Regions from separate parts of the Streptomyces sp. NPDC002044 genome, predicted to be linked through region 2. Evidence: riboswitches for the same ligand, from Rfam matches in the RefSeq annotation. Region 2 holds a riboswitch; each other region holds the start of a gene.

Region 1 (2,250 bases), on a different contig from region 2:
TGGCCTCGAATGCACCGGTGGAGGCGCCGGACGGGACGGCAGCACGGCCGGTGCTGCCATCGTCGAGGCCCACCTCGACCTCGACCGTGGGGTTGCCTCGGGAGTCCAGGATTTCCCGGGCTACGACGACGTCGATGGACGGCACGAGCATCTCCTTCTGGGATGTGACGCTGGGTGTGCGGTGGCGTGTCAGGCCGTGGGATGGCCTTGCCGCCTAGAGCCTAACCGGCTCGGGGCATTCGGCCGGACGACCGCCCGGGTCCTGGGACGAAAAAGGGCCCGAATACTCCCGTTCCAGGACATAGGACTCTCGATCGGCACGCCTGCGGCCGCACACACCACCGCCCGGCGCGCGGGGGGATGCGCGCCGGGCGATGGGGACCCTGCGTGGTGCGGCGGGCGAAGCGCGGGGGCTCCTGCGGCGGGTGCCGCGGGGTCAGCTGGATCAGCTGAGCTTGAGCTTCTGGCCCGGGAAGATCAGGTCGGCGTCCGAGACGATGTCCTTGTTGAGCTCGAAGACCTTCTCCCAGCCGCCCTGGACGTCGTTGGCCTCGGCGATGGTGCCCAGCGTGTCGCCGGACTTGACCTCGTACGAGCCGTTTCCGGTCTTCGGGGCCTGGGCCTTCGGCTTGGCGGCCGGAGCCGGGGCCTCGGAGCGCTCGGAGCGCGTCGTCGGGGCCTGGGCGCGCTTGGTCTCCACCTTCGGCGCGGTCTTCTTGGTTTCGGTCTTCTTGGTTTCGGTCTTCTTGGTTTCGGTCTTCTTGGTCTGCTTCGGGGTCTCCGTCGAGCCGCCACCGGTGGAGGAGGAGTTCGACAGGCCCACGCCGCAGGACGGCCAGGCACCCTTGCCCTGGCCCTTGAGGACCTTCTCCGCGATGGCTATCTGCTGCGACTTCGTGGCCTGGTTGGCCTGGGCGGCGTACGTCTTGCCACCGAACGCGGCCCACGTGGAGGACGAGAACTGCAGGCCGCCGTAGTAGCCGTTGCCCGTGTTGATGGCCCAGTTGCCACCGGCCTCGCACTGCGCGACCTTGTCCCACTCGGACGCGGTGGCGGCGCTGGCGGTGCCGGCGGCCATCAGAGGGGCGGCCACGGCCACACCGGCGACACCGGCGAGCGTGACGAGGCGGACAGCCTTGGAACCGCGGCGGTGCTTGCCCTTGCCGGAAAGCAGCATGGAGTTTCTCCTCACCGACGCCTACGAGGTGAGCTGTCGGGTTCGGGCGAGTGAGTTGCCCGGCCGTGCGACCTAGCGCACGTCTTAACCCCTAGCCGGTGGCGTGACCGTCTCTCAACGGCCGCTCCCGGCGCCTACCTTGGTTCCCCCGCTCCTGCCTTCGGCGCTTGCGCGACGACTGTTCCCCCCGTCCGCCGGCAGGATTCGGCGATGCGGTCGAAGGAGCCCGCGGTGGCGGGCGATTCAGAAGGTAGACGGCTCCCTCCCCGATGTTCAACGCGCCGCATCGGGGAGAAACGCCCCTACTTGCGCCCTCCCCGGAAGCGTTTGCGCAGGTGAGGACGGGGTTTGCGCGAGCTCCGGGGCGGGACACGCCAGTTGACCGGAAGAGACACATGTCTCACTTACAGAAAACGGACAATCAATCCTTTAAAGGGTGCCCGAAGTACCCCTATTTCGCGCTTAGATCCAGGTTCTGGCCGGGCTTGATCAGGTCGGCGTCCCCGCCGATGACCTGCTCGTTGGCGGCGTAGAGCGCGTTCCAGCCGCCCTTGAGTCCGTTGGCGTCCGCGATGGCGGTCAGGCTGTCGCCCGACTTCACGGTGTACGAGGGGTCCGACGCGGCGTCAGACGCTCCGGGAGCCTCGAAGGCGGGCGTTCCGCGGTGCTTGCCGCTCCCCTCCGCCGGGAGGGCGGGCGGGACCGACGGGTCGGTGGAGGCGCCCGGGGTCGTCTGCGGCGTCGGGCCGGTGGAAGCGCCGGGGGCCGGGGTCGTGGGCGCGCCCGGGCCGGCCGGGGCCGTCGGGTCGGCCGGCGCGGTGGGGTCCAGGGGGTCCACGGGGGCCGTCGGGGCCACCGGGGCGGTCGGGTCCGCGGGGGTCGTGCCCGGGCCGCCGGGGGTCACGGGGGCCGTCGGGTCGGCCGGGGCCGTCGTCGGGTCGTCCGGCGCCGGCATGACGGGAAGTCCGCCCGGCGGCGCGCTCGGGGCGTCGGGAAGGGTGAACGCCGGGGTGTCCGACGGGGTCGGGGTCGGCGCCCCGAAGTCCTTGGCGGCGCCGGAGCCGTGGACGGGC
Region 2 (2,250 bases):
CGCACGGCCAGGTTCGCGTATCGGAAGTCGTGCTCGTCGCGTCGATCGGCCAGGAGCACGGCGAGCCGGTCCGCCCAGCCGAGAAATGATCCCCCCGGTCCCGGGTCCCCCACACCCTCGGTGAAGCTGTCCCCGATCGCCGCGTACGAGCCGATGGTCTTGAGTGTCGTCGTCGTCGCTGCCACGAAACAGCATCCTTCACCGCGGCGGGCAACCTACGCCAACGTAAGCAGGGGTTGACGGACCGTGATCTATACCACCCGGAGGACGAGGAATAAGTACGCGTCAGGCCGGGACCCCTCTCGGGCCCCGGCCTGACGCGCGTGTCACTCCCGCGGCGGATGCCGTCAGACGGTGGCGCCCTTCGAGCGGAGGTAGGCCAGCGGGTTGATGTCCGAGCCGTAGGACGGGCCCGTGCGGATCTCGAAGTGGAGGTGCGGGCCGGAGGAGTTGCCGGTGGAGCCGGAGAGGCCGATGCGCTGGCCGGCGCTCACGCTCTGGCCGGCCGAGACGGACAGCGAGGAGAGGTGGCCGTACTGGGAGTACTTGCCGTCCGCGTGCCGGATGACGACCTCGTTGCCGTACGAGCCGCCCCAGCCGGCGGAGACGACGGTGCCCGCGCCGACGGCCTTGACGGTGGTGCCGGAGCTCGCGATGAAGTCGACTCCGGTGTGGTAGCCGGAGGACCACATGGCGCCGCTCGCCTTGTACTGGGTGGAGACCCCGCCGCCGACGGGGGCCACGAAGCCGGCGCCGGAGGGGGCCGTCGCGCCGGTGGAGGTCTCGGCGCCGCGCGCCTTCTGCTTCGCCTTGGGCTGCGCCTTCGCGGCGGGGGCGTCCTGCTCCCCGGCGGCGGCCTTGCCGGAGACCGGGGCCTCGGCCGGCTTCTGCTTCTTCTGAACCGGCTTCTCCGCCGGAGCCGGAGCCGGGGCGGAGGCGGTCGGGGCCGACGCGCCCTTCGCGCCGAGCGTCAGCTTCAGGCCCGGGTGGATCAGCGAGGGGTCGGTACCGACGGCCTCGCGGTTGTCGGCGTACAGCTGCTCCCAGCCGCCGGTCAGGTCCCGCTCCGCGGCGATCTTGGAGAGGTAGTCGCCGGACACGACCGTGTACACGGCCGGAGCGGCGGCCGGGGCCGCCGCGGGGGTGGCCGGGGCGGCGGGAGCCGCCTGCAGCGCGACCGGCAGCTGCGGGGCGACGGCGGGCGCCGTCACCGGAGCGGCGGCCGGGGCTCCGGCCGCCTGGGCGCCGGCGGCGCCCAGCAGCGGCAGCGCGAGGGCCGCACCGCCGGTGCCCGCGACGGCGAAACCGCGGGAGATGGAAAGGGACTTGGGACGGCGGTGCTTACCCTTTGCGGGCATGGCGGTTTCCTCTCCGTCGCCTGCGAGGTGAGCTGTCGGGTTCGGACTGGAGATGTCCGGCCGCACACGTAGGGGCACATGTACGGCTTCACCCCGAGCCGTCCCGATATGAAGACTCGGGACGGCGGCTTACCTGGTTCCCCCGCTCCTGCCGCGCGTGAATAGTCGGGTGCGGTTTTCCGGGTGGCGGCAGGATTCGGCGGTCCGCCCGGATCGATCGCGAAGGTAATCGAGTCCGGCCGCAAGGAACAAGCCGCGAATTACCTGACGGAATCACAGAGATGAGGGATCGACGGAAGTCCCGTCACCCTGCGTCCATTCCCGGCTGCCAACAACCGGTCTGGCTGGGCCATTGGGCCTCCGCGATCAGGCACGCACCGTCACCGTATGATCTGGCTCACGGGGAGGCGCCCGATCTCGCCTCCGGATATGGCAAGTTGGTGTCAAGTAGTGTAATTCGGACACCCCACGACGACGCGGAGGAGTTCACGTGACCCAGCAGATACCCCCGGCCCCGGCCGGGGCGCGGCAGCCGGAGCCGGAGCTGACCGGAGTGCGGAACTTCCGCGACGTGGGCGGCTTGCCGACTTCGGACGGACGGAGGGTCAGGCCGGGACGACTCTTCCGAAGCGGACATCTCGCACATGCCACCGAAACCGACGCAGAGTTCCTGATCTCACTGGGTCTCCACACCGTCTTCGACTTCCGCAACGACGCCGACCACGCCCTGGAAGGGCCGGACGTGGAACTCCCCGGAGTCCGGAACGTCAACCTCCCGCTCTCGGATCCGGCGGACGGCCGGGAGTTCTGGAAGATGGTCCGGGACGGCGATCTGGAGCAGCTCCGCGGGCTCCTGGGCGACGGGAAGGGCGAGGCCCGGATGGTGGACTCG
Region 3 (2,250 bases), on a different contig from region 2:
CTCCTGGCCCGCTCCTGGCCCAGCCTGACCAGTCCGCGGAGCACCTTCAGGTGGGCTTCGGTGCGCCGCCGGGCGGCCCGGGCGGCGGCGAGGGGCTCCAGCAGCATCCGCAGCTCCAGGAGGTCGGCGGCCTCCTGCTCCGTCGGCTCGGCGACGCAGGCGCCCGCATGCCGCCGGGTCGTCACGAACCCCTCCGACTCCAGGGTCCGCAGCGCCTCGCGGACCGGGACGCGCGAGACCCCGTACCGGCGGGCCAGGACCTCTTCGGTCAGTCTGCTGCCCGGCTCGAAGACCCCGGAGACGATGTCGTCGCGAATTGCCGTGCATACCGCGTGCGCAGGAATACGCAAGACCGAACCTCCGCCTATTTCCGACTGCCGTGCCAGAGTGTGCTGCGACTCTATTGCAACACACGATAATTTCCGAGAGCGGCCGGAAAAGCGAAACATTCGCAAAAGACCCCGGCTCGCGATGCGAGCCGGGGTCTTCGGCGAAGCGGGTGCAGCGGGGGCCGTACGGGTCAGAGGCTGACGCCGTGCGAGCGCAGGTACGAGACCGGGTCGATGTCCGAGCCGTAGTCGGCGCCGGTGCGGGCCTCGAAGTGCAGGTGCGGGCCGCTGGAGTTGCCGGTGGAGCCCGACAGGCCGATCTGCTGGCCCGGGGTGACCTGCTGGCCGACGGAGACGTTCAGCGAGTTCATGTGCCCGTACTGGGTGAACGTGCCGTCGTTGTGCTTGATGACGACGTTGTTGCCGTAGGCACCGCCCCAGCCGGCCTCCACGACGGTGCCGGCGCCCACGGCGTGGACCGAGGTGCCTTCGCTCGCGCGGAAGTCGATGCCGGTGTGGCTGCCGGAGGACCACATGCCGCCACCGGCGTGGTAGTGGGTGCTGATGCCGCCGCTGACGGGCGCGACGAAGGTGTTGAGGCGCTTGCGCTCCGCCTCGCGGGCCGCGCGCTCGGCCGCGTCCCGCTCCGCCTTCGCCTTCGCCTCGGCGATGCGCTTGGCCTCGGAGGCGCGCTGCTTGGCGTCGGCTTCGGCCTGGGCCTTGGCGGCGGCGTGCTCGGCGGCGCGCTGCTGCGACTCGGCCTGGTCCTCGATGTCACCCGCGAGGTCGTCGCCCACGACGACCGCGTTGTACCCGGCGTCGGGGACGGAGTGCTCGGTGCTGTTGTCCGCGGCGAAGGCCGGGCCGGCGAGGGAACCGACGACGCCAGTGGTGGCGAGGGCGGCGATACCGGCGTAGCCGGCGGTCTTGCGGCTCAGACGGCTGGAACCGCGGTGCTTGCCGGAGCCGGCGGTACGACTGCCAAACGCCATGAAGAGGTTGTTCCTTTCCTTCCCTCTCGCCTACCGGGTTAGCTGACGGGTTCGGAGCAGGAAGGTCTCCTACGGGCTTCCTCTTGCGAGGCGGCCCGATTCACCCCAGGGACTGATGTGGGTCCCCGGCTCCCCAGGCTCGCGCCTGACGGGGACTCGGCGATCGCTGTCCGGTGCCGCGGGTGCGGCGGGCACAACTGACGAACAGCACGGCTGACGCTAGGCGGATCATCAGCCGATCACCAAACACACGAGCTGTTTTGTTGCGTACGCCACACCGCATACGAGCAACCTCACCACTAAACAGACAAAAGGGGCTCTGGCGGCCAAGCCGCCAGAGCCCCTTGATCCGAGCGTCAGTTGGTGACGACGGTGACCTCGCCGATCCCGAGCGCCCGCACCGGCTCCTCGATCTGCGAAGCGTCGCCCACCAGCACCGTGACCAGCCGGTTCGCCGGGAACGCGCTCACGACGGCCGAAGTGGCCTCCACGGTGCCGGTCTCGGCGAGCCGCGCGTACAACTGCGCCTGGTAGTCGTCCGGCAGCTCCTGCTCGACCTGGTCGGCGAGGGTGCCGGCCACCGAGGCGGCCGTCTCGAACTTCAGCGGGGCCACGCCCACCAAGTTCTGCACCGCCACGTCCCGTTCGGCGTCGGTCAGACCGCCCTCCGCGAGGGTGCGCAGCACCTTCCAGAGGTCCTCGAGCGCCGGACCGGTGTTCGGGGTGTCCACCGAGCCGCTGATGGCCAGCATCGAGGCGCCCTTGCCGTCGGCGGTGGAACGCAGCACCTGCCCGAAGGCGCGCACGCCGTAGGTGTACCCCTTCTCCTCGCGCAGCACCTTGTCCAGGCGGGAGGTGAGGGTGCCGCCCAGGCAGTACGTGCCGAGCACCTGGGGCGCCCAGACGCGGTCGTGGCGGTCCGGCCCGAT

The links. A riboswitch is a leader RNA that binds a small molecule or an ion and turns the genes downstream of it on or off. The one in region 2 is predicted to bind cyclic di-AMP.
Region 1: another riboswitch for cyclic di-AMP. It lies ahead of ABT106_RS28340 (transglycosylase family protein); the one in region 2 lies ahead of ABT106_RS20015 (LysM peptidoglycan-binding domain-containing M23 family metallopeptidase).
Region 3: another riboswitch for cyclic di-AMP. It lies ahead of ABT106_RS29995 (M23 family metallopeptidase); the one in region 2 lies ahead of ABT106_RS20015 (LysM peptidoglycan-binding domain-containing M23 family metallopeptidase).

The regions. Positions count from the first base shown of each region.
Region 1 covers NZ_JBEOXU010000177.1:7,711-9,960, forward strand. Annotated here, with positions in the region: gene eno (phosphopyruvate hydratase) at 1-151, opposite strand, end outside; gene ABT106_RS28340 (transglycosylase family protein) at 446-1,177, opposite strand; cyclic di-AMP (ydaO/yuaA leader) riboswitch at 1,181-1,353, opposite strand; gene ABT106_RS28345 (LysM peptidoglycan-binding domain-containing protein) at 1,629-2,250, opposite strand, start outside.
Region 2 covers NZ_JBEOXU010000079.1:1,977-4,226, forward strand. Annotated here, with positions in the region: gene ABT106_RS20010 (SGNH/GDSL hydrolase family protein) at 1-185, opposite strand, end outside; gene ABT106_RS20015 (LysM peptidoglycan-binding domain-containing M23 family metallopeptidase) at 348-1,358, opposite strand; cyclic di-AMP (ydaO/yuaA leader) riboswitch at 1,361-1,536, opposite strand; gene ABT106_RS20020 (tyrosine-protein phosphatase) at 1,849-2,250, shown strand, end outside.
Region 3 covers NZ_JBEOXU010000219.1:517-2,766, forward strand. Annotated here, with positions in the region: gene ABT106_RS29990 (GntR family transcriptional regulator) at 1-350, opposite strand, end outside; gene ABT106_RS29995 (M23 family metallopeptidase) at 521-1,321, opposite strand; cyclic di-AMP (ydaO/yuaA leader) riboswitch at 1,334-1,493, opposite strand; gene ABT106_RS30000 (M16 family metallopeptidase) at 1,678-2,250, opposite strand, start outside.